Regions from separate parts of the Psychrosphaera algicola genome, predicted to be linked through region 2. Evidence: predicted binding sites of a transcription regulator. Region 2 holds the regulator's gene; each other region holds the start of a gene.
The links. The regulator FliA, encoded in region 2, starts transcription of late flagellar genes. The targets are predictions, from matches to a motif close to CTAAAGNTNNNNNNNNNNNNGCCGATA.
Positions count from the first base shown of each region.

Region 1 (8,251 bases), 2.0 Mb from region 2:
AATACCGCTGGCGGCTTAACGATTATCGAATCGGGTTCTGGCGGATTGGCTATTTCTGGTATCAAAGGGAACGTCTCAATTGACGACTAATGGGGTATAAAATGAAAAAGCTTCTTTATACAATCACAGGTGGTTTGTTGGTGTTCTTAGGTTTGATATTTGTCATTGTCCCTGGGCCGTCGCTGTTGCTACTGATCCGAGGCTTGTATCTACTTAGCTTTGAATACCCAGCGGCAAAGGTTTGGCTAAAACGATGTCAAAAGATGTTGAGTAAGAGTGCCCGTTGGCTTGATGCTCAAATTAGCAAACGCCGCCGTTCCCATTAATTCAGCTGCAAAACGCCCGACCCTGTTGGGCGTTTTGGATTTTGCTATTCCTATTCCTATTCCTATTCCTATTCCTATTCCTATTCCTATTCCTATTCCTATTCCTATTCCTATTCCTATTCCTAAACAATCACAATGCCACCGCAACATTGTTAAAAAATACACATCTCAAATTAAAACCTAAACAAATTCAGTGTCAGCTTTCAATTTTCCTCATCGTTAAGTACTCTTAGGTCAATAAAAGATAGGCATATTCGAACCATGTGATTTTATCTCGCATTCGCCGTGCCATTATATCTACGACTTTGACTTCAAGGGATCTGCAGATAAATGAAGCGCTTAAGAAAACAAAAAATGCGATTGCGATTGGGTTAATCATCACCTTTTTGGCTATAGGACTAATAAACCCGCAAAACAAACTACTGCAGGAAAACATTTCAAAAATCGAAGGCATTATTTATGACCTAAGGCTCAACGCCACTCTACCGGATACCCCAAGAAAAAGTAGCCACAATATCTTTATTGTCGACATTGACGAAAAGGCGTTAGAAGAAGTTGGTCGCTGGCCATGGAGCCGTGCCACTATAAGCCGAATGGTTGAACAACTCAAAGAAGCTGGGGTCGTTGTTGTCGGATTCGACGTCGTATTTTCTGAACCAGAAATAAATCCCGTGGATACCTTAATCGACGCTGACGCTTTAAATCACCTCTCAAAATCTAAACTCGCTGAATTAAGGCTTAAACTCGACGCCGATACGCAGTTTGCACAAACCATAGCGGACTATGACGTTGTTTTAGGTGGTCTGCTACAACATGACAAGTCAGTTGACGTTGGTACGCTTAAACCGTCTCCTATTGTCATGTTGGACCCTAAAGCCGTTCGAATATCTAGTATGCACTTTGCCGGAAAAGTTGCGAATGTTGAGGTCCTCCAAGAAGCGGCAATCTCGCAGGGCTTTTTCAATTCTGTCCCAGATGTCGACGGAGCAATTCGCCGAGCCGCTTTAGTGTTTGAACATAATGGCGTGTTATACCCTTCCTTATCTATAGAAATAGCTCGCGTATATGAGCTCGCCGATGAAGTCTTTGTTGAGACTAAACCATCTGAGGGATTTGAAGGAGCTCATGATATTTCAGCCATCAAATTTGGCACTAAACGACGGATAAAAACAGACTCATTTGGTCGTGTATTAATTCCTTATCGTGGGGGACAAAAATCTTTCCCATATTATTCTGCTACTGACATATTACATGGACGCATCGCCCCTGAATTACTCGAAGGTGGCGTTGCGTTAGTGGGCACATCGGCTGTTGGCATTGCCGATTTACGGAAACCTCAGTCGGTATTCAATACCCAGGGGTTGAAGTACACGCCAATGTGGTTGAGGGTTTGCTTAATCCCGAGTTGTTTAAGTACCGTCCGGTATTTTGGGAAGGTGCCGTAGCAGCGCAAATTGTTATTTGGGGGCTGATTTTATCATTCGTCTTACCCTTCGTCGGGCCTATGTCGATGGCGGTTTGGGGACTTGTTTCCATCGCAAGCATCGTTGGGTTTAATTTCTATCTCTGGCAAGTTGAACAAATGGACCTCCCCATAATCCATGCATTAATAGTGTCAATCGGGATTTCAATATTTAATATTGCAAAGGGCTTCTTTAGTGAAAATGCAAACAAACAACGGATCAAATCGATGTTTGACCAATATGTACCACCAGCGCATATAGACCAAATGTTAAGTGATCCATCAAGCGCATCATTAAAAGGTGAAAGAAAAGAAATGTCGGTGCTGTTTTCAGATATCCGCAGCTTTACCAGCATCTCTGAAAAACTCTCCGCTAATGATTTAAAAGACATGTTAAATGAATACTTTTCTCCAATTACCAAGAGCATATTTGAGCATGAAGGTACAATCGACAAATACGTTGGTGACATGGTTATGGCCTTTTGGGGGCCCCTATCGACAACCCTAGACATGCTGAGTTATCGGTCATAGGTGGCTTTGACATGTTAAAAATCACCGCCTACTTACGGGAAGAGTTTGCGAAAAAGGACTGGCCGGCTGTGCGCGTTGGTATTGGGATAAATACCGGTGAAATGAACGTCGGTGACATGGGATCAGAATATCGTCGGGCATATACGGTGCTTGGCGACGCAGTGAATTTAGGTGCTCGTCTTGAAGGGTTAACAAAGTTTTATGGTTTGGAGTTTCTTGTTAGTGAATTCACCCGAGCGCAATGCCCTAATATCGCATTTAGGCCCGTGGACAAAGTAAAAGTAAAAGGTAAAGATTTGGCCGTCGCCATCTTTGAGCCCGTTTGCATGTTAGACGATTTGGACGATGTCACTAAAGTGGAAATCACCGATTTAGAATCGGCTTATCAAGACTACCTTGAGCAAAACTGGGACAGTGCGGATCAAAAGTACACCACTTTGCTAGAGCAGTTCCCAGAACGATACCTTTACAAAATGTATTTGGAACGCATTGAACAGCTCAGGCATGAAGACTTAGCAAGTGATTGGGATGGCTCGTTTACTCACACTTCGAAATAGCTCGAAATAGAATGAACGACCAGAGCATTCGTTATTGGGCATTGTTAGATTTTAAAGCAATGCCCGTTTCAACTATGTATTTTGAAATTCAACCCAAACAAAATGAAAGTACTGAGGTTATAACCCAGTTTCTTTACCCTTAGCGTCTGGCATTGCCGTCATTGCATCTAATTCGTCAAACTTTTCCAATAGCGATTGAGCAAATTCGAAAAAGCTTATTTTGCCTTTACCATCACTATTAGAGGCTTCATTACCCGAAGATTCTGGTAAGTCGACCTGTTCAAGTATTGAGCTTATCAATTGTTGCGGATGAGTAAAATGCTCTTTGGCAATGGTCAGGCTACGAGCTAACTCAGACGCAAATTTACCAATCGGTTTTAACTCGCTTAACACACTCGGTTTAAGTATTTCTTGTTCTGGTTGATAAGCCTGTATTGCTTTAACACTTCTTACGCGAGTCATAGAGAATGCAAAGGAACTGATCTCGTTTGAATCAAATCCCATATTCATCGCTTTCTCAAATGCCTTGTTTACATCACCACCATAAAAGTCAGTCGCTAAATCATTAACGCTATTTAGAATATCGTTTATCGCTTTTAACTCATTATCGTCGAGTTCACCGGTTACTGAAAACGCAAAGTTGTTTTCTTCTAAACTATCCGCTGACAAATAATTAAGCTGAGATTCGCCGAACTGTGTTTTTGTTGAGCCACTCGCTGACTCTGCCTGATAGGCCATTAATGAAGATGCGTTGATCGTAACGACATCTCCATCTTTTGTTTGCAATTCAAAACTAAAATCTCGAGCTTCACCCACTTGAACAGCGCTGTACTCAGCGAGCGTCTTACCAATATTTTGTCTTACTTCAGACTTAGAAGCTTTAGCAACAACGTCATTACTGCTAACAGCGCTATTGGCCAAGTCATTTACGTCGTTGTCAGAATTTTCAACTGCTGTTTCTGGTAGATACTTTTCTTTTAAAAGTTCTAATCCTGCAAGCACCTTTTCTTTGGTTAACGATATATCTTCATCAACTTCGGGGCTTAACAAGTTCATATCTTTTAGAACATCGTTGGCTTCGTCGTATCCCTTCTCAAAACCTTCTAAAGCAGCTTTTAATCTTGACTCGAGTTGCTCAGAAGTTGCGCCATCGGCCACATCATGTTTCAACCGCAATTCAACAAACTTTAAGATATTGTTTGCCGCAAGATTAGCTCGTTCTTCGCGTTCTTTAACTTCGAGTTCTTCTAAAGATGAATTTGCCGAAGGAAATTTTGCCTGCAGCGAGTCTTCAAGTCGACGATGAACCGTTTGCTGAAACATCGAAAAGCTTTTTTATCGCTACTATTGTATTGATAGAATGTAATTTGTTCGTGTGCTTTCACACCTGTCGAACTAGATTCTTCCATTGACCTTGTTTTGTTATTTGACGAACTCGGCCCTAAGTTACTCATCAAATTTGTGTCTAATCTAATCATATAAATTTCTACCTATATCTACCCAAGATTGTTATCGGCCATAACCCCCATTAGTTAACATTTTTTATTATATCTTTTTTGTATAAATAACGAACAAAAACATATATCCCAAAAACATATTGTTTTCCAGCTAGTTAGACTGATGTTTTGTCTTAAAAAATAATAAAGAATAAAAATTATTAATTAACAATAGACCCTAATGGGTATTTTGAGTCGTTTTAATCTAGTTTAGCTTTAGTTAAAAGACTCAACTTTAATTCAATGTTTGAATTAAAGTTGAGTCTGTGGCCTTATCTATGCAACTTAATAAGCTCAATACTGTGGAATTAATGGAACTTGACCAGCTCAAAACCTACCTAATCAATAAGCCTGAAACATTAGAGACATTTCCATTTGGAGACGACGTTTCTGTCTATAAGGTCAAAAACAAAATGTTTGCATTGCTCGCATGGCGTGACGACCAATTAATGTTAAATCTAAAGTGTGATCCGGACGAATCGATAATGCTTCGAGAAATCTTTCCAACAATTAAACCGGGCTACCACATGAATAAAAAACATTGGATTTCTATTTATTTTGAAGACCCCATTCCAAAAGGCGAAATAGAACGATTGATAGATAACTCTTTTATGCTCGTCGTAAATAAAATGGCTAAAAAGATCAATCGTCTATTTTATTACATTTATAATGTACTGAACCTTCACTTTCAATATATTGTGCCGTACCGCTCTTTATGAATAATCGCGAACGATTTTCGTCTCATCGCCCTCGTGCTAGCACATCATTTTTTAATTGGAGTGGTTCTACATATTGGCCTTTTTGTCAGTCATTCTCAAAAATTCATTGTAAAAAGGTGCCATATAGGCAAAGTAGCGGCGACGTGAAATATTTACCGCGAAGTGATATAACACACTGTAAAACATCATCTTATATGGAATAAGACAACAAGGAGAATTCCGTGGCTTTTGATTATGGCTCTATAGATCTCGGTCTAAAAACCCCTTTAAATTAGAGGGCAAAATCACTGCTCTAAGAGGAATTATTCAAACAATCGTTGGGATAAGTTTACTTGTCATCGCGTCGGGCTCAGTTAAAGAAGACCCTCGTATCGGCTGGATATTAATGATATTTGGTATGATCTCGCTTGGACTAGGTATCAAAATATTAGCATCTGGTATTTATAGTACATTACGCTATTTTGTCGGCAGAAATCACCCTACATCTCTTGCATATAATTTTAGTAAGTCAGAAACATCTACAGCACAAGAAGAAAAAATGATGTTGCATATAATGCTAAAACATTAGAAGAAATGCTGGTTGGTCGAAAAAACAGCACCTTCGTTGAACCCGTCGGTTTTCTATCTCGTCTTTTACATAGCTTAATTCCAAAATTATTATTTTTACCTTTTCCTATACGAAATATGGCCCAGCGTTTATTTGGTTCGTGGGTAAGTACCTTAGTAGCATTACTATCCTATGGTCTAATCGCATTTGTTTCTTTAGCCGGGTTTGCCGGTGAAGCAGGTGAATTGGCATTCCCTATTTATAGCACCCTATTAATGTTTTATATCCTATTTTCATGGCGTTCTGCTGGTAAACCAATCCAACGTGATGCAGAAACTCAGATTGAAGCATTAGGCTCAGGTACACTAGCCAAAATCATTTCGTTGTCATTTGTCTTTCCTATCATCATTGGCCTTCTTGTTTCTTGGTTAATGGCGCAAGGTAACCTAAACAAAGTGGATATAGATAATGCACTGACTCAATTGCCTGACTTTAATGCTGCGCTTTATCTTGTTGCGACTATCGTTTTAGCACTTATTTGCAGTGCCTTAATTTTTATTATGATCAAAGCTCGTCTAGGTAACTCTAATCCGGTAGCCGAAGTATCAGAACTTCGTGAAAATTGGCAGGAATCGGTACACCCTGAGGAAATTTTTATTAACCTCGATAACTTAGTCATGGCGAACCGCCGTTATAAAGAAGTGCCAAACCGAGTTTACAAGGAACTTGAACCACAACTGCAGGAACAAGTTGATGGTAAAGGTGGCTTTAAAGGCGAAATGATCCAAGAGATACAGCCGAAATTTAAGCCTTTATCATTAGGTAAAACCTTTCAAACTGCCCGTCTAGTTTCACTTATTTGTGGCAATGCACTTTATTTATTAGCCATTGCTTTTACTGTGCTATTTGCTTATTCCGCAATCGATATCATTCACTTTATCGACACGGTTAATATTGGCAACATTGAGCAAATAATAAATTCTGACCATCTATTGGAATTTAGTACGTTATTAATCGCAAGTTTTCACATCTTGCTTATTGGCTTTTTACTGCGTGCATTTGCAAGGCTACTGACCAATTGTGCTCATTTGTTCTATGCTGAAATGCAATTCGAGTCTCTGTTGGTCTACTTCAAGTGCGAAGGGACCTTTACTGAATCTAAAATTTCTACTGGTACTGGTATCCACGATAGCACTCGCTCTGAAAATACTTTGGTTCGAAGCAGTATTACGCCATGGATTATCGTTTCCCGCATCGTCTCTACTACATTTGCGGCGACTGGTATGAAAAACCTGGAGCATCCAAGACATATCATGGAGCTACACAAAGATAATGAGCAATTAGCCGCCATTAAAGCGGATGTCATTTCGTTCTTAAAAGACCGTGAATCTATAGCTTCAATTACCAGTGAACGAGATTTGGGGAATGCATCACAACTTTATCAGCTAAACCAGCAAACTAGAGCAAATCCAACATCTACGGCAGCGTTAGAACAAGATGAAGAAGCCGCGGGGTATTTGCGACAAGAAGAGGATCTTAATCCGACCGACAAAGGATAATTAATCTCTCTTGAGCTATCTTTGAAAAATCAAAAAATACTATTTTTTGATTTTTCAATTATCCGTTCCCATTACCGAGTTTATGTTTATATCATCAAAATAACTGCACAATCCGCTGTTGATACACCGCGATTCCACCATCAGTTATGGCCAATAAATGAGATCAAGCATTTTTCTGGAATAGACCATGATGTATTAAACAAACTCGAAAAAATGGGTTACAACTTGGTAGAAGGCGCATTTGGCGATCTACAAATTGTGATTAAGCAAGGTAATAAACTGCAAGCAGCTTCTGAAACTAACAAATTTAATCGAGGCGTAGCTAAAGTACTAGAGCAATAAATACGTAAACTCATCGTTTATTTAAAATCTGTTTACTTTACCTAACCTACAACGTGCGTTTAATTATTAGCGCACGTTGATTTTATCTCACTTAAAACTCTTCTAGAAATGACAACAACTAGCTTTTTTCTGAGCACACATCAAACACCGAACACCTGAACTAAAAAAGGCTCAACAATAATTGAACCCCAACGGTCATTATATGACCTAAAGTCATTTACGCAAGTGACCTCATAGTCACCACATCACTACACAACCAATTTCATCATTGTCGTAGCGATTTAATAGCCATTATTGCTCTGCAGATTTGCGCCGGCTTAATGCTAAGATCCTAGTCGACAAGCACTCATTTTTTAATAACCTTAATTAGTGCATAGTGTCTGCAGTATCTTAAAGTCATACATCGTTAGTTAAATTGAAATTGCCACAAAACTTAACGGTTACATTCCCATTATATTGAACAAAATTCACAGACAATCAAAGACCTAAAAAAGCAAAGCTAGTCACACAATAAACAAACTAAAATAAATTGATTTAGGGGCTTGCATCAGATAATTTCTCGGCTAATATTCTGACTAAATGGAGTGCAAATTATTATTTAGTAAAATTGGTTTTGAGGTAAAAACATCTATGTCAGAATTTCATGGTTTTATGCAGTCTAGTGAGTTTTACGACGACAAAAACTTTCCAAAAGGGTTTAAGCGATCTGGAG
Region 1 is NZ_JAQOMS010000002.1:3,031,417-3,039,667, reverse strand. Features, by position in the region: gene PN838_RS16685 (DUF4097 family beta strand repeat-containing protein) at 1-90, shown strand, start outside; gene PN838_RS16680 (PGPGW domain-containing protein) at 90-326, shown strand; gene PN838_RS16675 (hypothetical protein) at 289-510, shown strand; gene PN838_RS16670 (CHASE2 domain-containing protein) at 590-1,771, shown strand; gene PN838_RS27885 (adenylate/guanylate cyclase domain-containing protein) at 1,705-2,319, shown strand; gene PN838_RS27880 (adenylate/guanylate cyclase domain-containing protein) at 2,271-2,876, shown strand; gene PN838_RS16660 (DUF5610 domain-containing protein) at 2,994-4,199, opposite strand; gene PN838_RS16655 (MmcQ/YjbR family DNA-binding protein) at 4,639-5,091, shown strand; partial or broken gene PN838_RS16650 (hypothetical protein) at 5,313-7,197, shown strand; gene PN838_RS16645 (gamma-glutamyltransferase) at 7,219-7,539, shown strand; gene maoP (DUF413 domain-containing protein) at 8,119-8,251, shown strand, end outside.
Region 1: PN838_RS16660 (DUF5610 domain-containing protein) is a predicted target of FliA. The motif match lies at 4,387-4,413, and genes of this name have one in related genera.

Region 2 (8,251 bases):
TTTAGTGGTTACTGTTTAGTTTATCTAAAACGTTTAACACGCCATCAAATTCGATTAAAAATCGTTCGCGCAATTAGAAGTTATTAATAGTATCAGCTATCTAATGAGATTAGTGCTTTTATTTTAACGAGCTGCGGTTTAAGTGCTTTACCTCTGGATCTAAGTTCAGGGAACACATAAACTGCAATTTAACGTAAATTAAATTCTTTAAGAATGGAAGGGCCAATTTGCTCTAGTGAAATCGACTGTTCTGAAACACCAGCACTTGTTACCGCTTGTGGCATACCATAAACCACACAAGATAATTCGTCCTGCGCCCAAATCTTAGCGCCACGTTGTTTCAACATTCGACTGCCTTCGCGGCCATCCGCTCCCATGCCAGTCAATATAATTGCCAATACATCACCACCATAAACTTTCGCAGCACTGCCAAATGACAAATCAACACTTGGTTTATAAGTTACACGAGCTGCCTCATCATCCATAATTTTAATCGTCCCGTAATCAGGTCGACCTTCAATCAACATTTGCTTACCGCCTGATGCTAAATATGCCACACCTTGGTCTTAATGGCTCGCCATTAACTGCTTCTTTTACCGAAATATTGCATAACGTATTTAAACGAGAGGCAAACGCTGGGGTAAAAGCTGCTGGCATGTGTTGAACAAGAATAATCGGGACGTTAAAGTTTGCAGGTAATGTTGTAAGTACTTTTTGCAACGCAACGGGTCCGCCTGTTGACGTACCAATCGCTAATAATTTATATGACTTTCCAGACGAGTTTCGAATCGCCGACGTTGCCTGCCGTTGAGGTGCCGCTTGACTCGTTTCAGTTGTTCTTCGAGTTGATGAACTTTGCAGGCTGCTACCCAGTCGCGAAGATATTGTTGAAGTAGAGGTCGCTGGTTTAACTATTGCTCGTTCTGACACTTCAGAACGAATTGGACGACGTCGAGCTAATATACTGGATTTCGCGCCTAATGCTTTAACTCGCTCCTGCAGTAAAGCGGTTCCTTCTTTTTATCTTTTGCTATGTCTTCAAATTTTTTCGGAAGAAAATCAAGGGCACCAGCTTCAAGTGCATCTAACGTTGCAGTGGCCCCATCGTGTGTTAAAGATGAAAACATAATAATAGGCGTAGGTGTCACTGCCATTATTTTTTTGACGGCTGTAATGCCATCCATGACAGGCATTTCGATATCCATCGTGATCACATCTGGACGTAACTTTGCGGTTTGTTCAATTGCCGCTTGCCCATCAGCTGCATCCCCAATAACTTGTAAGTCAGGGTGCGAGTTCAAGATTTCTGTTACTCTACGTCGAAAAAACGCAGAGTCATCTACAACCAATACCTTTATTGTCATTTTTAAATACTACTTAAACCTTAAGTTAGACCGTTTAGCATAATGTTTTAACAAGTTCGGTACATCAAATATAAGCGCGATACCACCATCCGATGTAATCGTCGCCCCTGCCATTCCCGGAGTTCCTTGCAACATAGCGTCCAATGGTTTAATGACAACTTCTTCTTGTCCGATTAATGAGTCCACAACAAAACCAACTTGTTGTACACCAACTTGAATAACAACTACATGGCCTTTACCAACAACTCGGTCAGCTGGGTTATTGCCTTTGATCAACCAGTCTTCTAAATAAAATAGTGGGATCGCTTTTTCTCTAACGATAACAGTCTGCTGGCCGTCAACTATATTTGTCTTTGTTAAATCCAGATGAATAATTTCATTTACCGTTGATAGCGGCAATGCAAATATCAACTCACCAACAACAACCATTAAGGTTGGAAGAATTGCTAGTGTCAGTGGTACTTTAATTTCTAGTGTAGTGCCAACGCCTAATTCAGACTGGATATCGACAGAGCCGTTAAGCTGAGTGATTTTGGTTTTAACCACATCCATACCAACGCCACGACCAGAGATGTCTGATATTTCTTCTTTCGTTGAGAAGCCCGGAGCAAATATTAAATTATATGCTTCAGTGTCTGACAATCGAGCTGCAGCATCCGCATCGAGAACGCCTTTATTTACGGCTATATCTTTAAGCTTTTCAGGGTCCATTCCTTTACCGTCATCTTCGATGACTAACAAGATATGATCGCCTTCCTGTGACGCCGATAAACGAACTGTACCGACTCGGCTCTTACCAGCGTTTTCACGTTCGTCCGGCATTTCAATGCCGTGGTCTACAGAATTTCTAACTAAATGCACTAGCGGATCCGCTAGAGCTTCTACTAAATTTTTATCTAAATCGGTTTCTTCACCGAGTAATTCCAATACAATTTCTTTATTTAAACTTCGAGCCAAATCTCGAACAACCCGAGGGAATCGACCAAATACCTTTTTAATCGGTTGCATACGCGTTTTCATTACCGCGCCTTGCAGGTCTCCAGTTACAACATCTAAATTAGATATTGCTTTGGTCATCGCTTCATCAGATCCTAAATTAACCCCTAAGCTCACCAACCGGTTACGGACTAAGACAAGTTCACCAACCATATTCATAATTTCGTCAAGGCGTTTAGTGTCAACACGAACAGTTGTTTCAGCTGCCGGTGGTGGTGGTGCCTTTTTCTCACCAGGTTTAGGTGACTTAGCCGGCGCAACTTTAGCAGGAGCGGGTTTAGCCGCTACAGGCGGTTTTGGTGCCGGTGCTGGCGTCGCTTTTGGCGCTGGCGGTTCAGGTGGTTTTGGTGCCTGAGCTTTTGGTTTACTTACTGTTGGTGACGCGCCTTTGCCATGTAATTCGTCTAACAAAGATTCAAATTCGTCATCACTTATCTCATCACTTTCATTTGAAAACGAGACAGGTTGTGCTGGAGCCGTTGGTGCAGCATTACCAGCCGAAGGTTTTGATGTTTCAAACGACCCTTTCCCATGTAATTCATCTAATAATGCTTCAAATTCATCGTCTGAAAAGTCATCACCACTACTAGCAATTGCTGACGACGTGGGAGAAGTAGGTGCTGGCGTCGCTGTCGCGGCCGGCTTACCATGGAGTTCGTCTAATAATGCTTCAAATTCGTCTTCTGATATTTCATCTATATCGCCGCCAGTCAAATTAACTTCTGGTTCGACATCTGCAACCGTTTCAACTACTTCGGCCTCCGGATGACTATAACGATGTAGACGTTCTAACAGTTGTGGATCAGCAGGAGCTGGGTCTTCACCAGCTTGAACTTGAGCAAACATTTCGTTGACGGTGTCGAGCGCTTGGAGAATAACATCCATCAATTCAGGTGTTACGCTCCGTTTGCCAGTCCTCAGAATGTCGAAAACATTTTCTGCACCATGGCACGCATCCACCAAATGCGTTAACGCTAAAAAGCCAGCGCCACCTTTGACGGTATGAAATCCACGGAAAATGGAATTCAAGAGACCAGCGTTTTCTGGGTCATTTTCCAGTTCAACTAGCTCTTCTGATAGTAATTCTAAGATCTCTGCAGCTTCTATTAAGAAATCTTGTAATATCTCTTGATCCACTTCCAACGCCATTCGGCAGCTCCCTAACTTAAAAGCCTAAACTAGATAATAGGTCGTCAACTTCATCTTGATTCGAAACAGCGTCTTCACGTGTTTCAGCATCGATGATTGGACCTTCTACACCATTGTTATCGACAGCAGCCTTAACTTCATTAATAGATTCTCTACTAGGTTCACCAAATACTGTCAGTAAGTGAATTAAACTATCTTCAACTTCTTTGACTAACTCGATAACACGTTTGATTACCTGACCAGTTAAATCCTGAAAGTCTTGAGCCATCATGATTTCAGTCATATAAAGATGAATTTGGGCTGCGTCTTTTTCTGCAGTCTCCATAAACTCATTCACTGAAAAACATAAGGTTTTAAATTCGCCCAACTCAAGTTGGCGCTGCATTAATTTATCCCACTCAGGTTTTAAACTGGAAATATCGCTATTAATTTTGTCAGCTAACGGCAAGCTAGCGTCAACGGCGTCCATTGTTTTATTGGCAGCCTGTTCCGTCAAACTCATGACGTAACTTAATCGTTCTTTTGCATCAGGGATATCATCTGTCGCCAAATTTGCAATTTTCGGATCTAATTGAAAACTAGAAAGCGAATCATGTAATTGACGTGTGAGTTTTCCAACTTCTGCAAATAATTCTTTTTGCTCAGGTGCAGCAATGCCCATTAAAATGGTGTTTGCTGTTGTATTGTCACCCGACTCTAGCGCAGCTACTAAGGCTTTAGCCTCTTCAAGGCTAATCTGCGGAGCAGTCTCTAAAGACATAGTGTACTCCTAGTTAGATTATTCTAAGCGCTCGAATATTTTTTCTAATTTGCCCTTCAACGTCGCTGCAGTAAATGGCTTAACAATGTAGCCATTAACACCCGCTTGAGCGGCGGCAACAATTTGTTCTTTTTTAGCTTCTGCAGTTACCATCATGACAGGCATATGTTTTAGGCTTTCGTCTTTACGAATCTCACGTAATAAATCAATCCCTTGCATACCTTGAGCATGTTCCAGTCCGTAACAACAAAATCAAAGTCACCATTTTGCAACATTGGTAATGCAGTACTTCCGTCATCTGCCTCTGAAACATTGGTAAAGCCCAAATCTCTCAATAGGTTCTTGATGATTCTTCTCATTGTTGAGAAGTCGTCAACAACCAGAATTTTCATATTCTTATCCAAAGCGTCCTCCAGTGAGGTTTTGTTAGTTCCCAATCCAGTTTCACTTATAGTAGTTCGTACCGGCTTGAAAATACATGATTAACGTAAATAAATATTATTAATAAAAATTAGGAAGTTACAAGTTTTATTATAACCATTCCTTTAATCGAGCTCGAAGCCGCACCATAGCTTGGCTATGGATCTGGCTAACTCTCGATTCACTCACGTTCAAAACGTTACCAATTTCACGTAAGTTTAGCTCATCATCATAATATAGCGAAAGAATTAGTCCCTCTCGCTCGGGCAATGACTTAATTGCCTTTATCATTGATGATTTAAAATTGTTTACTTCGACACCGTCATAGACATCGTCCGAACCGTCAGTATGTTTTGTCACCACATCTTCCGCTACACCTAAGCTGTCCAAATCGAGGACACGGCCTGCGCTCGTCTCTTTTAACATTTGGTGGTATTGGGCAAGTGATATATCCAATGCAGCAGCGACTTCTACATCTTTAACGTCGCGTCCAAGTTCAGCTTCTAACGCTGATATTTTATTGGCAACTAATCGGGTATTACGGTGTACAGAGCGGGGAGTCCAGTCGCCACGTCGAATTTCATCCAACATGGAGCCTCGAATTCTTATGCCAGCATAGGTTTCAAAACTCGCCCCTTTTGACCCATCAAAATTCTTTGATGCTTCAATAAGACCAATCATACCTGCTTGGATGAGATCATCAACTTGGACACTGTCGGGCAATCGCGCAGCCAAATGGTGGGCAATTCGTTTCACTAACACCCCATGTTTGTTTACAAGGCTAGTGAGCGATTGTTCTTTAGCCTCGTAGGCTGCGGCAACTTTGTTGTTCAAACGAGCGCCTCTTAATTTACTAACTGCTCTAGAAAAAATTCTAAATTACCAGTCGCGTTTGTCGGCGTCGGCCAGTTATTTATTTTGGCAGCTAAAGTTTTAAATGCGACAGACGATGGCGATCTTGGGAAAGCGTCCACAATTGCCCGCTGGCGTCGAACCGCTTTTCTTAAATTGTCGTCAAATGGAATTATCGCAGTTAACTCGAGTGTGACGTCTAAAAATCGGTCCGTCACTAAAGATAATTTTTTATATAGGTCCTAGCTTTCTTTCATCGAACGAACCATGTTCGCCACGACTTTAAATCGATTGACACCATGGTCACGATTAAGAATTTTGATCAGTGCATAGGCGTCAGTAATTGACGTTGGCTCATCACAGACAACAACTAATAATTCTTGGGATGCGCGTGAAAAGGACAATACCATGTCTGAAATGCCTGCCGCAGTATCGACAATAAAAATATCCACTGGTGTTCGCATTTCACTGAAAGCTCGGATAAGTCCGGCATGCTGGGTAGGAGAAAGGTCGACCATATCTACAGTACCTGAAGTTGCCGGTACTATTTTAATGCCGTACGGCCCTTCAACTAAAATATCGTCAAGTTCAGCTTCACCGGAGATGACATGTGATAAGTTTTTTCGACACGTAAACCTAGCATAACATCACAGTTAGCTAAGCCTAGGTCAGCGTCTAGCACTAACACTTTTTGCCCGATTTGAGCTAGGGCTATAGCGGTATTTAGCGAAACACTTGTTTTGCCAACGCCACCCTTTCCGCCTGTAACAGCGATTACTTTGGTTTTATTTGCTAAAGACATATTTCTTAAGCCACTAGCCTTAGTCAGATGAACTTGCTTTAATCATACATGCCTACTGCTTTTGGCACTACCTTATTATTTTCGTTAGTTACTTTTTGCTTTAATTCAAACAATTGATTAGCTTTTTGCACAATTTTTCCTGAATTTGCAACTCTAATGTCCTCTGGGACGCGTTGACCGTTGGTTAAATAACCAATTGGCAACCTATTATGAATTGCAACACTCATTAACTCTCCCAAACTTAAAGATTCGTCTATTTTTGTAAATATACAACCCGAAAGTGGAATTGTTTTAAAATGTTGTACGCTTTCTTGCAGTACACTCATTTGTGAAGTGGCTGATAAAACTAAATAATTTTTAATGTTAACACGTGATCGCGTTAACAAATAATTTAATCTTTCTGTCAATTTAATGTCACGTTGACTCATGCCAGCTGTATCAATCAAAACTAACTTTTTGTTTCTTAGCTGATAAATGGCTTCAGACAACTCTTCAACATCTTTTGCTTGTTTAAGCGGGCACCCTAATATTTTGGCATAAGTTGCCAATTGTTCAAGTGCGCCGATACGAAAGCTATCAGTCGTAATTAGGCCAACTTTGTCGGCACCATACATTTGTGCATAACGAGCCGCTAACTTAGCTATGGTCGTAGTTTTACCAACGCCAGTAGGACCGACCAATGCATAGACTCCGCCACGTTTGATAATTTCGTTATCTGTTGTATCAAGTTGTTCAGTTAACAACGCTAACATTTTAGGCCAAACATCAGAGTGTTTAGTGTCTTCGCCAATAAAATGCGTTAAATGCTCAGCGACTTTAACTGATAAACCCATTTCTTTTAATTTGCTAGTTAACATCGCTTTTACAGGTTGACGACGATTGACGTCTTGCCACATTAAATTTGAGACTTGATGTTCTAATAATTGCTTAATTGAGTTCATCTCGGCCTTTAATGTCGCCAACTCACTAATAGAAGCAGAAACTGGAGCCGAGTGTGGATCAGACAAATCATCACCATCTAACTGTGCTTGGTGCGCTTCATTTGTATTTGAGTCATAACCAATATCATTATTTAGCGAGTTAAAATCAACCTGAGAAGGTGCTGACTCTTCAGCAACTTTATCTCGGGCTTTAGATAACCATTGTTCAAATTCTGATTCTGCTTGTTGTGATAGTGCCTTAGGTCATAGTCCCGACTGGATTTTCATTTTCTTGTAAAGCTTGAACAGGCTGTGCCTGACGAGGAGCAACAGCCGCTTGAGCTGGCTTACTAAAGTTGCTTTGACGCTTTAATAATTCGTCTAACGAACTGGCCACATTAGTTGCAGGCTGACTTTGCGTTTGTGCACCTTCTGGCTTATTCATCAGTGCTTGAATTGATCCACTAGCACCGGCCATTTGTTGGTTGTTCACTCGTTGATTTGATATCGATTGCTGCGTTTCGGCTTCACTCACCGGTTGTGTAGAAGGTTTAGTTGTTAATTCTGCATCAGAATCTACCGCTGCAACAAGCTCTATACCTGTTGCCGTCTTTTTGTTTGACATGATGACTGCGTCTACACCTAACTCTTCTTTTACTTGAGCTAGTGCTGTTCTCATATCTTTTGCATAATAACGTTTTATTTTCATTCTAAATCTCCGTCAAAGTTCTGACAACTAACCAACCGAACTGACAATTTTAATTTGTTTCTCTTCTGGTATTTCTTGATACGACAGAATTACCAAACCAGGGACACTGTGTTTTAGGAAACGAGACAACACACTGCGTAACATGCCTGACGTAAGAAGAATCGAAGGTTCACCCTGTAATTCTTGATTCTTATGTGCTTCTGCAAGTGACGTTTGCATACGTTCAGCAAGTCCTGGTTCAATACCAGCGCCTTCGTTTCCAGTCGACTGCATAGACTG
Region 2 is NZ_JAQOMS010000002.1:987,305-995,555, forward strand. Features, by position in the region: partial or broken gene PN838_RS05380 (protein-glutamate methylesterase/protein-glutamine glutaminase) at 189-1,364, opposite strand; gene PN838_RS05385 (chemotaxis protein CheA) at 1,374-3,509, opposite strand; gene PN838_RS05390 (protein phosphatase CheZ) at 3,526-4,269, opposite strand; partial or broken gene PN838_RS05395 (response regulator) at 4,288-4,595, opposite strand; gene PN838_RS05400 (RNA polymerase sigma factor FliA) at 4,801-5,523, opposite strand; partial or broken gene PN838_RS05405 (MinD/ParA family protein) at 5,535-6,343, opposite strand; partial or broken gene flhF (flagellar biosynthesis GTPase FlhF) at 6,382-7,972, opposite strand; partial or broken gene flhA (flagellar biosynthesis protein FlhA) at 8,000-8,251, opposite strand, start outside.

Region 3 (8,251 bases), 220 kb from region 2:
GCGATCCTATTCAGCAAATATAATGAGTTTACGTTATTAATTATCGATTAGTTTTGGTTAAACATAGTGACGATATAGTTATCAATGTCTTTATCTTCCTGCTCGATTACCAAAAACTGATTTTTAGAATCTGAGGTGAGTTCAAACGATGTATTGGCTAATAACACTTCACTAGCGCCTTCTTTGGCGATGACAAATACGTCATATTCGTCGTTTGGAAGCGATTGTTTAGTTGCAATGGCTCGAGTATTAATTGCTTTGTGTTCTGTCGTTGAAATAGTTGAGTTTTTAGGCACAAAATAAACAGTAACACTGCTGAAATCTTCAATAAAGTTAACTACTTGGATTTCGTGATGGTAGTACCCTTCGACGGCGTTATTGCTCGCGATTAGAGAGTTTACATATAACTCTGTTTCTTCTACGGTGTCGTCATCACCATCGTCAGCTTCTTCAACCTCAGTCAAATAAAAGAATACGGTTTTGTCACTGTTTGTTGGTAATGACAAGATCTGGCTATTTGATAATTTGACCGTTGAATTTGGATCTGTGATGTCCATACGATAATCCCCATAATCTAAGGTTTTAACGTCACTGTATGCACTGCGATTTAGGTCAGCGATTAATGGGCTATCAGTGATGCCACCAATATGGAAATCTAATGAGCCATTATACGAGGTTAATAACTCGTTGTTATCCATTGCATTAAAGACTCGTAATTCAGTGCTTGAATTGATGCTGTTGTACGTTGTCACGCCGCCAGAACTGGTGATTCGGTCAATTGTAAATGGTGAACTTGTCGAACCGGGGTTTTCTTTTATGACAATGAGTTGCTGATTAGTGTACAAAAACGGTATTTCATCAGACTCAAATACAAGGTTTCCATCTATATCTGCAATGTAGAGTTTGTAGTTGTCTACATCGAAATATTGGCTTTCGCTTAATTCGGTGAAACTTAGCGCACTTGCCGGAACAGCGTCACTGAACGCTTGGCTACTTAGCGATAAGTATACATTTAGGTCTTCATTGCTTTCATTTAAATTTAAAAATCGAATGGTAAATTGTTCATCTTCTGTTTCTGGGTCTTCATATTCAAACGAATAATTTATGATTTCCGGGGCACTAATGTCACCAACAACAACGATTAAATTAACGTCTTCATCAGAAATCGATGTATCGCCCTAGTATATTAGCTCTTCTAAACTGTTTGTCGTATTGATGTTTAGGTCAATATTGTAAGTGCCACTATCTAATGAAAATGCACCTGCAACTTCGCTATAGGCAATACCTGTGTAATAGCTGGTGGTGCCATCTTGTTCTATTTCGAGTTCGATGTCGGGGGCATTTTTTGAGGCGTTGTAAATCATCAAATAACCACTGCCTGTGTCTTCATCCTCACTACTGCACGCGGTAATGGCAAGTGTCGACATCGCGGCGACAATCAGGCTAAACGGTCTAAGTTTAGATAAAATAAATTCGTATTTCATTATAAGTCCTATTTCGATCTGGGTCTTTTGGGTGCGCGCTACCCTCAAGCTAACCACATGATAATTTTAAGTTTATTTGATTTTTGTCTGCTTTAACTAAGCGCAGAGTTTGAGGGGTTTAGTGACTTTGGTTCACAAAAATCGAAAAAAATAAAAAATAAATTTTTGAACTTTTAGAGTAATAGACCTATTTATTTATAATCAAATACTTAGAAGAGAGTTGAATTAGTTCACTGGAAACAAAAAAATAATTTGAGTAGCAGTTCTGTTTTTAGGAATGTACTGCCCATTTTAATAAATGGGCAGCTTTAAGCTATCTAATTGTGTTTGAGGCCAGCTAATTTATTTTGCGATCGCAATAAATTGGTTGATTTGTTTGGTAATTCCATCAGCATCTAGTTGCAACTCTTGATAGATTTCTTGCTGAGTTCCGTGTTTGATAAATTGATCAGGCAAACCAATATTTAAAATACGACACGCATATCCGTTGTTAAGAATATATTCGTTAACGGCAGACCCTGCGCCGCCAGCAATTGCATTATCTTCAACGGTAATGATGGTTTTACCCGACGCCGCGAGTTTATCTAACAGCCCGGTATCAAGCGGTTTCACAAAACGCATGTCGTATACAGAGGCGTTGGTATTCTCTGCAGCTATTTTGGTTTCTTCAATAAAAACACCAAAGTTTAAAATTGCGATATTAGCGTCGTGGAGTTCAGAAACCGTTACCGCTTTACCAATTTCAATGGCAGTCATTATTGACTCGATTGGGTTACCAGAACCACCGCCCCTTGGATAACGCACGGCTGCAGGTTGATTTAGCTTATGGCCGGTATACAACATCTGTCGACATTCGTTTTCTGAACTTGGACACATAATAACGAGATTAGGAATACAACGCATAAAACTCAGATCAAATGAGCCTTGGTGCGTTGGACCGTCGGCACCAACTATACCGGCTCTGTCGATGGCAAATAAAACCGGCAGTTCCATTATGGCAACATCGTGGATTAACTGGTCGTAACCACGTTGTAAAAAGCTAGAATAAATTGCCACAACTGGGTTAAAGCCTTCACAGGCCATGCCCGCCGCCAACGTTACTGCATGTTGTTCTGCGATTGCGACATCAAAATACTGTTCTGGAAATGCTTTTGAAAAACGCACCATACCAGAGCCTTCGCGCATTGCAGGAGTGATTGCCATTAATTTGTTATCAACGGCAGCCATGTCGCACAACCAGTCACCAAATACTTGAGAGTATGTAGGTGATGTTACTTTGACGCTGGTAGCGAAGTGGTATTAGGATCAAATTTAGGTACTGCGTGGTATTTGATTGGATCTTGTTCAGCCGGTTCATACCCTTTACCTTTTTAGTGACAATATGTAAAAACTGCGGGCCAGTTAGGTCACGCATATTACGTAAGGTATCGACTAACGCATCTATATCATGGCCATCAATTGGACCAATATAGTTAAATCCGAGTTCTTCAAATATGGTACTTGGAACGACCATACCTTTTAGATGCTCTTCTGCTCGGCTGGCGAGTTCTTTAATTGGTGGAATACCACTTAATAACTTTTTACCGCTTTCTCTAAACGTCGTATATAAGTTACCCGACAGTAGTTTTGCCATGTGGGTATTTAGGGCTCCGACATTTTCAGAGATAGACATGTCGTTATCGTTTAATACCACTAACATATCGGGCTTAATGTCACCGGCATGATTCATCGCTTCAAACGCCATACCAGCGGTCATCGCGCCATCACCAATAACGGCACATACTTTACGAATTTTGTTTTCAGGTTCGGCTTTGTGCGCAGACTGCGCTGAAATTGCCATTCCCAATGCCGCACTAATGGATGTAGATGAGTGACCAACACTTAACGTATCGTATTCGCTTTCTTCACGCCAAGGAAACGGGTGCAATCCATCTTTTTGACGAATAGTATGAATCTGATCCGCTCGACCGGTAATGATTTTATGGGGATAAGCCTGGTGGCCAACATCCCAAATGATACGGTCGTACGGTGTGTTATACACATAATGCAAGGCAACAGTAAGTTCTACAGTTCCTAGACCTGATGCGAAGTGGCCAGAACTCTTACTTACTGAATTTAGTAAGTACTCTCTTAGCTCTTTTGATACAGATTTAAGTGCTTCCTGAGGCAATTTGCGAAGGTCAGTTGGCAGCAAGGCTTTCTGTAAATGTGGAAAATCGGCAATATTTACTGTCATAAAAGAACTTAGTGATCTCGCTCAATGATATAAAGGGCTAATTGTTGTAAAACCGACGTATTGTACGGCAATTGTTGTAAAGCTTGAACTGCTTCGTCAACTAAATTTTTAGCCTTCAATTTTGCTTGCTCTAAACCTAACAACGCAGGGTAAGTGCTTTTGTTTGCTTCTAGGTCTGAACCCTGCGGTTTACCTAAGGTTTCGGTATCTGAAACTATATCTAATACGTCATCCCAAACTTGAAAAGCGAGGCCAATTGCATCGGCATATTGTTCTAAATAATTGAGTTCTTGTTCAGAAACCTTGCCACATAACGCGCCTGCTAAGACAGATGCTTTTATTAATGCGCCGGTTTTTAGCTTATGCATATGTTGGAGATTTGTCAGTTTAATTTCTGGTAACAAATCTGTGTTTGCATCAGTCTCAATCAAATCAATTGATTGGCCTGCACACATATCGATACTGGCTTGTGAAATTAGATGGATGAGTTGCAGCTGGCGTTCTGGCGTTACGCTACTAAGTTCGGGGCCGCTTAACATTTGAAATGCAAAGGTCTGTAAGGTATCGCCAGCTAAAATAGCGACCGCGTCATTGTATTTTTGTGGCAAGTCAGTTGGCCGCGACGCAGATCATCATCGTCCATGGCCGGCAAGTCATCATGTATTAAACTGTAACTGTGGATTGACTCTAATGCGGCTGCGACAACGTTTAATGAATTTGGGTCTGCATTAAATATTTCACCTGTGGCATAAACTAAAAATGGTCTTAAACGTTTACCACCTAATAATAGTGAATAATGCATTGCCGCTTTTAATGTTGGCTCATCAATGTTTGCAGTGGCAAGATGTTGCTCTAAATAATTTTCAATTTGAGATTTATAAACCGTTATTTGTTCGGCAAACCCAACATTGTTCATAGCCGCATTGTTGTCGGAAACCTGTTGAGCATTTTTCACGTTCGGTTTTTCGACTGATTGTTCTGAATTGCTCATCAGTTAGAGTTACCAGCCGGTTCAGTTTGGAAAGGTTGCAATTGAAGATCGCCTTGTTTTTCCATTAGGATCTGTACTTTTTGTTCAGCTTCCTGCAATTTTGATTGGCTTATGCGCGTCAATTCAATGCCGCGTTCAAATAATTTCAACGACTGCTCAAGCTCCAAATCGCCAGATTCTAGTTGATTAACGATGGATTCGAGTTCAGCGATAGCTTGTTCAAATTGAGGGGCAGTAGGCTTAGTCATAAATAGCTTTGGGTCACATTGAAAATTAGCCAAATAAGTTACCGTATTGGCACTGCATATTCAATTATAATCATTTATTATTAGGCGAGGGCGAACAAACAATAGACACTTAGTTAGAAACTATTTAAGTTGTTGGGATATTTGTCGATAGTTATCAATGTAGAAGCAAATTGTGAGATGGGAGTGAGTTGTGGATTTAGCTAGTATTGTAGGCATGATTGGTGCGATTGGGTTTATCGTATTGGCCATGATTTTGGGCGGCGGACTCCATATGTTTATTGACGTACCGTCAATAGCGATTGTATTTGGTGGGTCGACATTCGTCTTGTTGTCTAATTATACGTTAGCTCAGTTCCTCACGGCGGGTAAAATCGCGGGTAAGGCGTTTTCGTTTAAAATTGAAACGCCAGAAGAATTAATTGAAAAAATTGTCGAACTTGCAGATTCAGCACGTAAAGGCGGTTTTTTAGCGTTAGAAGAAGCGGAAATAAACAACGCATTTTTGCAAAAAGGCGTAGACTTATTAGTTGACGGCCACGATGGTGAAGTGGTTCGAGCAACGTTATCAAAAGATATTTCACTTACCACAGAACGTCACGAACTCGGTGCCGGTATGTTTAAAACCTTGGGAGATATTGCTCCAGCGATGGGGATGATAGGTACACTTGTTGGTTTGGTTGCTATGTTGTCAAACATGGATGACCCAAAGTCAATCGGTCCTGCGATGGCTGTTGCCCTATTAACAACGTTATACGGTGCATTTTTGGCCAACGTTATAGCGTTACCTATGTCATTTAAACTGAATTTAAGAACGGGTGAAGAAAAGCTCAATCAAAGTTTGATTATGGATGGGGTATTAGGCATTCAAGATGGTCAAAACCCGAAAGTAATTGAAGGCGTGCTTCGTAACTATCTAGCGGCTTCTAAGCGCGAAGTAAACACTGAGGAATAATTCCGATGGATGAATGTCCAAAATGTCCCCCAGAGGGACTCCCGCTTGGATGGGGACTTTTGCAGACTTAATGTCGTTGCTGATGTGTTTCTTTGTATTGCTTTTGTCATTTGCCGAAATGGATGTTTTAAAATTTAAGCAAATTGCAGGCTCAATGAAGTTTGCATTTGGTGTGCAAAATAAACTTGAAGTTAAAGATATACCCAAAGGTACCTCGGTGATAGCGCAAGAGTTTCGCCTAGGAAGACCAGAACCAACACCTATTGAAATATTGCAGCAGCAAACCATAGAGATGACTCAGCAAGTACTAGAGTTTGAAGAAGGCGAAGATGAATCAGCAGGTGGCCGGCAGGAACAAACCGCAGAAATGCGTGGTGGCATGAGTTCCGCAACCGCAGAAGCAGAATCGGAAACTGAAGCAACCGCCACGGCCGAGCAAGAACAAGTAAATGAAATGATGAAAAAAATTGCAGAACAAATGCAAAAAGAAATCATCGATGGAGCAGTAGAACTTGAATCTTTAGGTCAGCAGATCATTATTCGGATAAGAGAGAATGGGGCGTTTCCATCTGGATCGGCGTATTTACAAGATCAGTTTAAGCCTATCATTCAAAAAGTTGCGACACTACTTAACGACATACCTGGCGATATAACGGTATCTGGTCATACTGATGATATTAATGTGACCAACGAGCTGTTTAACAACAATTGGGATTTATCTTCTACCCGAGCGGTCGCCGTTGCGACCGAAATGATAAATGCGCCATACTTTGATAAAAACCGAATTACGGTCATGGGGCATGCAGATACTCGACCTTTAGTCCCGAATAATTCAACGTCGAATCGTCGCAAAAACCGTCGAGTTGAGATTGCAATTACGCAGGGCAAGGCAAAAGAGTCTGAAGGGATAAACGTCACAGAGCTTTAGGCTTTATTTAAAAATTACGAGTTACCTTTAAGTTAAAAATGGTAACAATATAAAAGACCAGATGTGGTTAATGAGATTTCATTAATGGTGTCTGGTTTTTTGTGAGCCTAGTACAGTATTTATTATTGCTTTGTATAAATGACTAAAAAATAAACCTATGGCATGGTTTTGGCCTTCGTTATATAATCCCGCGCTATTTTAAAAGACCAGTATGAGCTAACCCAATTGTTTTGGTGTCAGTATCGCTTGTCGTCAATGCCAGTGTGTTAAGTGTCATGAGATTAATCGTAAAATACCACCCAGAAATAAACATTAAGAGTCGTTCGGTACGTAAACGGTTTAGTAAGTTATTAGAGTCGAACTTACGTATTATTGTAAAACGTATTTATCCGTCGGCACATGTTGTTGCTCGTTGGAGTGACCTTCTTGTAGAAGCGATTGGTATTTCAGAAGAGATGGAAGCGGAGATTATTGATGCTATTTCACGAATTCATAGTGTAGACCAATATAATCAAATTGTTGAAGTTGACTTTGTTGACTTCGATACCGCCTTCAATGACGTCGCTAAATACTGGGTCCCATTCCTAGAGGACAAAAAGTTTTGCGTGCGAGTTAAACGGTCAGGCAAACATGATTTTACGTCTGGTGATTTAGAACGTTACATCGGTGGCGGTTTAAACCAAGCTGTTGAGTCAGCAAGCGTCAAGCTTAAAAAGCCAGAACTTACAATTCGATTAGAGTTGCGTCAGGACAAGTTGCAGATCATTAAAGCGAATCATAAAGGTTTAGGCGGCATGCCACTCCCAACCCAGGAAGATGTGTTGTCATTAATATCTGGTGGATTTGACTCTGGTGTTGCTACCTATCATATGATGCGTCGTGGAGCGAGAACGCACTTCTGCTTTTTAATCTTGGCGGTAAAGAGCATGAAATTGGCGTTAAACAAGTGTCTTACGAAATTTGGAAACGTTATAGCAGTTCACATAAAACCAAATTTGTTGCGGTTGACTTTGAACCGGTAGTCGAAGAAATTTTGTCGAAAATAGACAATGGTTTAATGGGCGTTGTTTTAAAACGAATGATGATGCGTGCCGCGTCTCAAGTCGCCGCCAAACTCAATATCAAAGCATTGGTTACAGGTGAGTCATTGGGTCAAGTGTCGAGCCAAACGTTGACAAACCTAAGCGTTATTGACCGAGTTACAGAAACACTGATCTTGCGTCCATTAATTCATTTGGATAAAGCGGAAATTATCGATACTTCACGTATTATTGGTACCCACGATTTTGCCGCTGCTATGCCTGAATATTGTGGTGTCATTTCGAAAAAACCAACTACGCGTGCCGTTTTGTCAGAAATAATTGAAGCTGAATCTAATTTTGATTTATCACTTATTGATAAGGTTGTTTCAG
Region 3 is NZ_JAQOMS010000002.1:1,207,694-1,215,944, reverse strand. Features, by position in the region: gene PN838_RS06530 (hypothetical protein) at 48-845, opposite strand; gene PN838_RS06525 (hypothetical protein) at 1,179-1,484, opposite strand; partial or broken gene dxs (1-deoxy-D-xylulose-5-phosphate synthase) at 1,827-3,720, opposite strand; partial or broken gene ispA ((2E,6E)-farnesyl diphosphate synthase) at 3,729-4,636, opposite strand; gene PN838_RS06510 (exodeoxyribonuclease VII small subunit) at 4,711-4,959, opposite strand; gene pomA (flagellar motor protein PomA) at 5,150-5,911, shown strand; partial or broken gene PN838_RS06500 (flagellar motor protein MotB) at 5,911-6,839, shown strand; partial or broken gene thiI (tRNA uracil 4-sulfurtransferase ThiI) at 7,115-8,166, shown strand; gene thiI (thiazole biosynthesis protein) at 8,188-8,251, shown strand, end outside.
Region 3: pomA (flagellar motor protein PomA) is a predicted target of FliA. The motif match lies at 5,083-5,109, and genes of this name have one in related genera.

Region 4 (8,251 bases), 2.9 Mb from region 2:
TTACGAGCCCGCTGAATGCTCAGTTCATATTATTGTTACCGACAGTGGCGACGGATTTATTGCGGAAGACAATGACTTCGATTTTGAATGTGAGTTAGAGCACGGCAGAGGCAATATGTTGTTACATGAGCTTGCTGAGTTTGTTAATTACAATGAAAAAGGTAACCAAGTACACGTTGCTTATAAACTTAACTCCCCAATTAGATCAATAAATTAACATCAACATACCAAAAATGGTTTACATATCGGTTTTCTCAAGTTAGCATTCCTTACGTTTAGACGGCTAAACACCCAAAATAAAGAATGATGCTAATGCTTGAATTAAAAAATGAGTTACTTACTTGGCTTGAAAATCACCCTGTTAATCTGATCACCCAGTATGCAGTGCCTATGCTAGGTGAAGGGGTAGCTGTTCGTTATTTGGCGAACTCGCACCCGAACCTTTTGATTTAACTAATGTATTAAACACTCAGCAGTTAGTATTAGTTAAACAAGTTCAAGCAGTTGTTGACTGGGTCAAATACAAAACGGCCGTTGACTGGTTTGGGGTTTACTTAACACGCTCTGATAATAACGACCAGAAAGTATTAACAAAATTGGCTTATTTTGGTGAACCAAGCCGTGCTGAATTCCCATTAACACCTGAATTTGCAACTATCAGCAACAATAGTTTTGTTGGGCTTTATGGTGAAAAACGGACAATTAATGATGTCCAAAAGTACGTCGCTGACGGCGGTGAATACTATACCTGCGACCCAAAAGTGAAAAGTGAACTATGTTGGCCTATTTTATCACCAAATAGTTTAAAAAGGTCAACGATGGGTCTGGCTGTACAGACCACATTATTGGTATCATCGACGCAGAATGTTTTAGTACAGATAGCTTTGACGCGGACAAACAAGCCGTATTTGAAGTTGTTTGCGAGGTGCTAGGCCACCTTTTTTCAAACTCAAAATTAAATTAATCAACCGAATAACAGTTAAGTGAGACATCATGTTTGATCAATTACAACCCGTTCCTACCGATCCTATTCTTGGTTTAATGGCCGAATTTAAAGCTGATCCAAACCCTAAAAAAGTTGATTTAAGCGTCGGTGTTTATAAAGACGAAGTTGGCAATACGCCAGTTTTAAAGTCAGTAAAAAAGCAGAAGCGTTTCGTCTTGAAAACGAAACATCTAAATCGTATTTAGGTTTAGCGGGTAACGCGGATTTTAATTCACTTATTACTCAGTTGATTTTTGGTGAGCATCAAATTATTGAGTCATCACGCGTAAAGACCGCACAAACCTCTAGCGGAACAGGTTCGCTAAGAGTTGCAGCTGAATTAATCAAACGTGCAAATCCAGATGCGACCATTTGGGTAACCAACCCAACATGGGCAAACCACTTAAGCATATTCAAAGCCGCTGGTTTAAAAGTTGAAGAATTCCCATATTTTGATTTTGACACTATGGGTCTTAAATTTAACGAAACGGTTGAAACACTAAGCAAAGTTCCAGAAGGTGATGTGGTTTTATTCCATGCATGTTGCCACAATCCAAGTGGTATGGATCTTAATATCGAGCAGTGGCAAACCGTTGCTGATATCGCAAAACAGCAAAAATTCACTTTCTTAATCGACTCTGCATATCAAGGATTTGGTTCTGGTTTAGAAGAAGACGCTGCTGGTATTCGCTTATTAGCAGATCAAGTTGAGCAAATGATTGTTTGTTCTTCATGTTCTAAGAACTTTGGTTTGTACCGTGAACGTATCGGTGCAATCAGCATTGTGGGGCGTGACGCGATTAAAACAGAAATTACATTTAGCAATACATTAAATGTTATTCGCGCAATCTACTCTATGCCTCCTGCACACGGTGCTGATATTGTTGCCACTATTTTGGGCAGCCAAGATTTAACCGCATTGTGGCATCAAGAGTTAAACGAGAAACGTGAACGCATTAACGGACTTCGTAGCTTTATCGCAACGAAATTTGCTGAGAAAGGTGTCCCTGAAACTTTGATTTCATTGCAAACCAAAATGGTATGTTCTCATTCTTAGGAATAGATAAAGCGGCCATCAACACATTAAAAACTGATTACAGCATTTATATCGTCGGTTCAAGCCGAGTGAATGTTGCCGGTGTTAACGACACCAATGCAAATTACCTAGCAGAATCACTGGCGGCTGTACTTAATAAATAAGCGCCATTATTTACTGTAAATCAAAACCGTAACATTTAATTGTTGCGGTTTTTTTCAAAAAACATGCCACCATAAAGATATTCTCACGTCAGACATCTTTCTCAGCTAGCACTCAATAATTTAATAGTCGGTAATTGAGATAACCTTTAGGTGTATCAAATGGCATTGAGTAATTACCGGGAATAAAAAGGCTCTGGATAAGAGCCTCTAAATGCAACTGACAACAAAGTCGTAAGCCTAATCACTAGCTCTCGCCGTTTTTCCAAAACAACAGAACAATAGTTACCAGTGCCAGAATAAAACAGTACCAAACGTTTGTGACAACTTCGACCGGTGAGATACCAAATGACGCAGCAGCCAAAAGTGCCTGAGCGCCATAAGGAACGATGCCCTGAGCTATGCAACTGAAGATATCAAGTAAGCTTGCACTTTGTTTAGGAGAGATCTTAGCGTCTTCAGCTAGCTGTTTCGCTGTATCACCGGTAACGATAATTGACACGGTATTGTTTGCCACGGCTAAATTGGTAATGAAAGCCAATCCACCTATTGCAAATTTATTGGCGTATTTGTTCGTTTCACTGGCAAACCGTTGCGTAAAGCTCTCCATTTTTCTGACTAAGAACCCTAAACCACCCTGCACTTTCATCAATTGGCTTAAACCACCTATTAACAACCCGAGTAAGAATATCTCCTGCATCGCACTAAAACCGGCATAAATATCTTTACCCAAATTAGCTAGCTCGTAATCAGCAAAAACTGCGCCGCTCAAAGCCGATAAAACAGTACCTAATAACAATACCGCAAATACGTTAACACCTAAAATTGCCAATACAATAATTAGGAAATAAGGTAAGGCTAAGATCCAATTTGAATCCACCTGACTCGGTAACTCAGTCACCTGTGAGTCCAACGCAAAACTATAAATAACCAAACAAATAATTGCGGCGGGTAATGCAAATCTTAGGTTTTCTTTAAATTTATCCTTCAGCTCAGCGCCCTGCGTTTTTGTTGCCGCGATAGTTGTATCAGAAATAAAACTTAAGTTATCACCAAATATTGCGCCACCCACAACAGCGCCGGCTAAAAATGCGGGGTCAATATCTGTGGCACTAACAACACCTACGGCAATTGGCGCTACCGCACCAATTGTCCCCATACTTGTCCCCATTGCCGTTGCTATGATGGCCGATATTATAAATAACCCAGCAACGACCAGTTGACCCGGAATTAAATCAAGGCCTAAAGCGACAACGGCATCGACACCACCCGTGATCTTTGCCACCGATGAAAACGCCCCGGCAAGCAAGTAAATCAAGCACATAGTAATAACTTTATTATTCCCCATGCCCTCAATAAATGAATTCAAACTGGTTTCCAATGGCGCGACTAACAAACCATTATTTGCCTGTCTTTGACGTGTTCGGTCAAGCATTAAGGCGAGGATAATAGCCGGAATAATGGCGACAGGTGCAGGCAATTGATAAAACGCATATGCCACGCCTTGTAAATGCAATGCAATGCCTGTCCCCAAAAAGATAGCGACAAAGAAAGCTAAGGGTAATAAGGCAATTGCTGAACCTTTATCGTTATTTGACGACAGAATTGAGAGGTCATTTGTCATAATGTAATTTTCACTCGATTAGACTTATTATTATGTATTAAGAGCGCCTACTTACTAAACGCTCGTGACTGACGAAATTTGAGAAAGTTCTTCTTCTTTATCAATAACGCTTTGACGCAGGTTTGCATTAGCCTCTGCATGCGCTTCTGGCGATTGACCATCCGCTAGGTCCCAACCGCTTGCATGACGTTCAATAACATTCATTATCATGTCAACATGAGACTCATCGTCATTTAAACAGGGAATATATTGAAAACGTTCACCGCCAGCGTCTTCAAAATACTCTTTGTTTTCTACTGCAATTTCTTCAAGTGTTTCCAGACAATCCACGGAAAACCATAGGCTAAATACTTGCACTGACTTTACGCCTTTGCCGGGCAACGCTTTTAACGTACCTTCTAGATAAGGTTGCACCCATTCCGCTTTTCCAAATCGAGACTGAAAACACGTTAGCATTTCATCTTTTGTAAGTTCCAATTTTTCAGCTAACAATCTCGCTGTTTTAAAACATTGGCAAACATAGGGATCACCATTTAACCAGAACCGTTTTGGGATCCCATGAAAAGACAATACGAGCTTTTCTGCCTTGCCATGTTGCTGCCAATGCGCTTTCACTTTATTGGCCAATGCCTCAATATAATTAGGATCATCGTGATATTGGTTCACAAACCGTAATTCTGGAAACCAGCGACGCTTTGAAAACAAACGCGCTATTTCGTCAAACGTTGAGCCAGTCGTTGTCGCTGAATACTGAGGATATAAAGGTAAAACAATGAGTTTAGTCGCCCCTTTATCCAATAATGATTGCAATTTACTTTCCATATCGGGTTTGCCATAACGCATAGCAAAATCGACCACTAGGTTTGGGTGTTTTTGTGCCATACGTTTAACAACACCGCCGCAAAGACTCGCTGTGTTCGCTAATAATGGCGAGCCTTGTTCGGTCCAAATTTGTTGATATGCATGAGCGGAACGCTTTGAACGAAAAGGTAAAATAATCCCGTTTAGGATCATGTACCAAATTACCCTTGGAATTTCGACTACACGGGGATCAGACAAAAATTGCTTTAAATAAGGCTTTACAGCCGCCTTAGTTGGCGCTTCTGGCGTACCTAGATTAACAAGAAGAACGCCAATTTTGTCCCCATGTTCGTGTTTATAATTTTCTGAATTAATATACTTCATGCAACTTCACTTAAATTATCTATGTACGATAAAAGTTCGATATCGATCACCCTTATTAATATTATGCTCAAAGCGCTATAGGAATTGAAACTAAAGCCGATATTAAATAATAGAGCCAACGAGTTAACTATTTTATGCGTAAAGTAATGGCAAAAGACAGGAAAACATTTATTAAAAACAACAAAATGTCACCAATACGAACGATTGCGACATTAGTCACGACTGCGCTGGCCTGTAGCCTGTTGTTTATGCAACTTGCAAACGCAGCTGAATATGTCCCGCCGATCTCTAAAGCGCGTCAGCATGCAGAAGACATTCGTCACTTTATTGCTGACGAACAAATTAAGTTTCTAACCGCTGGCGACCAAGAGTTTATTGCATTATTTAAAGAACAAACCGCGGGCCTAACCAAAGGCACGGCGATCATTGTACCTGATATCGAGCAACCTATTCATAAACAAGCTGCGATCAGTGGGCTATACGACAAGCTTACAGACTATGGCTGGAACAGTTTATTACTGACAATGCCAGATGACCTTTCACAAATCATCGAAGAAGAAACAACACCTGCCACTGATGAAAACGCCACAGACACCGTGGAAGTTGGTACAGTTGATGAACCTTCAAGTTCGGAACAACAAACAGAAAGTGAGGTAGATCCAAAAACTGAGGTTGCCGAAAAACGAATCCTAACTTACAGCTAAAATCGTTTTATATTGACCCCATTTTCACTCCCGAAGGGAGCAAAAAATCAGTACAGAAATCCAACGTCGATTAGATGCTGCATGGCAACTTGCCGCGAGTTCACCCGGCTACTATCTTGTTATTTGTCAGGGAAAAAGCTGCGCTTGGATAACGGAAATCATCGCCCAAAATCGCCAGTTTTTGCCGGACGCATTAATTATGCTCAGTGCTTTTATGCCACAACAAAATGAAAACAAAAAATTAGCAGAAAGTGTCGCTAATAGTGATTATGCCATCTTAGATTTATATCAATATGCTGATAACAGTTGGGTTCTCGCCAATGTTGATATGCGGAAGAAATTAGCCCGGAAGTATTTTAAGGTCGATTATCGACAAAGAAAACTGCACGTTGGTACTAATTACTACGGCCAACAAAGCCGTATTCTTAAAGAAATATACGGCTTTTTATCATCCGTAGGGATGTAAACTCAAATGCAATTAAAAATTAAAACTGTCTGGCTTTTTTGATCAGATCATAGGCCGCTTGAATATCTTGCGTTTTTTGCTTCGCCAATTCCATAAGCTCAGGAGGAAGTCCTTTAGCAACAAGCTTGTCTGGGTGGTTTTGTGACATCAATCTTTTATAGGCCCGCTTAATTTCTCGAGTAGAATCACGCTCACTCGCCCCGATAAGTGCATAAGCATCTTGCAAGGAGGGAGACTCAGCCTGTCGAGATTTTTCTCGTTGTTCCGAACGACGGTCGTATTGCTTATATTTTTCCTGTTGTTTTTGCTTATACGCCTGAAATCGAACTTCAGCTTCCCACATTGAAATAAGCTGATCTAAGAACCTTTTGGTGTAGCCCAATTCTTTATTTATCTTCAACAACACATCATATTCTTTTTGCTCTAAGACTGAATCGCTATAAGCGGTTTGAACTAAGATATCGAGAAAAAACTGCTGTAGATCGCTGCGATCACCAAAATGCTGTTTAAATAATTTAAGTTTCGCATTAAGTGGAAACCCCGGCAGTTTACCTTCTCTAAACGCGTCACGCGCTTCTTCTTTTGCGATTCAGACAAACGCATTTTAGCCATAAAATCGGATGCTGTCTGGATGTGCTCTGGTGTTACCCGACCGGTTGCCTTTGCCACATGCCCCATCACAGAAAAAGTGCTATAAAAAAGATCGATTGTTTTGAATCGCCACTCTCTAGCCAGTTTGCAACATTTTGTTTGTTCGCCATCTTTTTAATTGCATTATCGAACAAATAACCAACATATAGGCCCACAAGCGCACCTAAAATATTGCGAGTTAAAAGGATCCCAAAAATGACCCCAGCTATTTTTCCAGTCACATTCACCTACTTTTGTACAAATCTTAATCTAATCACCCACTTTAATGGGGAAATTATATCCTAATTCAATAGGCCGCGTAGTATAGCGTAAAAAATCGGATAGAATTCTATCTGTGTGCTTTCCCTAAATTTTTCCATATGAGGTTACGTTGAGTCCAACCATGATTGCTAATCGCGTCAAGACAATATTACTGCGCCTAAGCAAAACGTCTTTATCGACCTTGTTACTTTATTGTTTTTCGAACAGTGCTTTGGCAGCTGTTCCACTTTGTGACATCGAAATTCCGGTGAGCGCGGAAGAAGCTCGCATAAAAAAATTGCAAACTCGTATCAAAGCCGCTCTGAAATAATGGTCGAAAGCGATAAAGCTGAATTAATCAGAAACGAATTTACGGAGTTTCAAGGTAACGTTGTTATTTTTCAGCAACAACAAACCGTACAAGCAGACAGTGCAATTTACGACGAGCTAAAAACCAATTTACCGCTAAAGGTAATATTAAATTGGATTCGACCTCAGCCACAGTTGAAGGCGAATCTATTTTTATTGACGATTCCAACAAAGACTTTAAGTTACTTGATGCCGAATACCAGTTTGGATTTAACTCAGGTCGCGGTAAAGCTGCAGAGTTTTCAATTGAGAATAATCAAAAACTTAAACTCGCCGATGCAACATTTACGACATGTCCGGGCGATGACCCAAGTTGGTTGTTTTCATCAAACAGCATTTATATCGATCAAAAGAAAGGCTGGGGCGAGGCTTGGAATACCACATTTCGAATAAATGATGTGCCTATTATCTACGTACCCTACGTAACATTCCCGATAACAGACCAACGAAAAACCGGTTTATTGTTCCCGGAGTTAGGTAATTCAAGTCGATATGGCGCGTACTATGCACAGCCTATTTACTTCAATATTGCCACAAACCTAGATTATACGTTCACACCTAAATACATGTCAGAGCGAGGCACACAGCTAAATAACAACTTACGGTACATGACTCAAAACAGTTATAATATTTTACAACTTGAATATTTAGATAAAGATCAAAGTGACGATAGTCTATCGCAACGTTACTTGGCACATATCCAACACGACTCCAGTTGGGACGAAAATTGGAATATGCAAATGCAATATACCAATTTGAGTGATGACAATTACATCAGCGAATTTAACAGTGACTATCATCATCAGGCGGATACGCATCTCAATAACTTC
Region 4 is NZ_JAQOMS010000002.1:3,901,852-3,910,102, reverse strand. Features, by position in the region: gene PN838_RS21490 (ATP-binding SpoIIE family protein phosphatase) at 1-217, shown strand, start outside; gene PN838_RS21485 (hypothetical protein) at 597-932, shown strand; partial or broken gene PN838_RS21480 (amino acid aminotransferase) at 994-2,185, shown strand; gene PN838_RS21475 (Na+/H+ antiporter NhaC family protein) at 2,430-3,806, opposite strand; gene hemH (ferrochelatase) at 3,861-4,991, opposite strand; gene PN838_RS21465 (DUF3530 family protein) at 5,126-5,695, shown strand; gene PN838_RS21460 (DUF3530 family protein) at 5,742-6,161, shown strand; gene djlA (co-chaperone DjlA) at 6,181-6,750, opposite strand; gene PN838_RS21450 (co-chaperone DjlA) at 6,839-7,033, opposite strand; gene PN838_RS21445 (hypothetical protein) at 7,195-7,383, shown strand; gene PN838_RS21440 (LPS-assembly protein LptD) at 7,535-8,251, shown strand, end outside.
Region 4: PN838_RS21465 (DUF3530 family protein) is a predicted target of FliA. The motif match lies at 5,067-5,093, and genes of this name have one in related genera.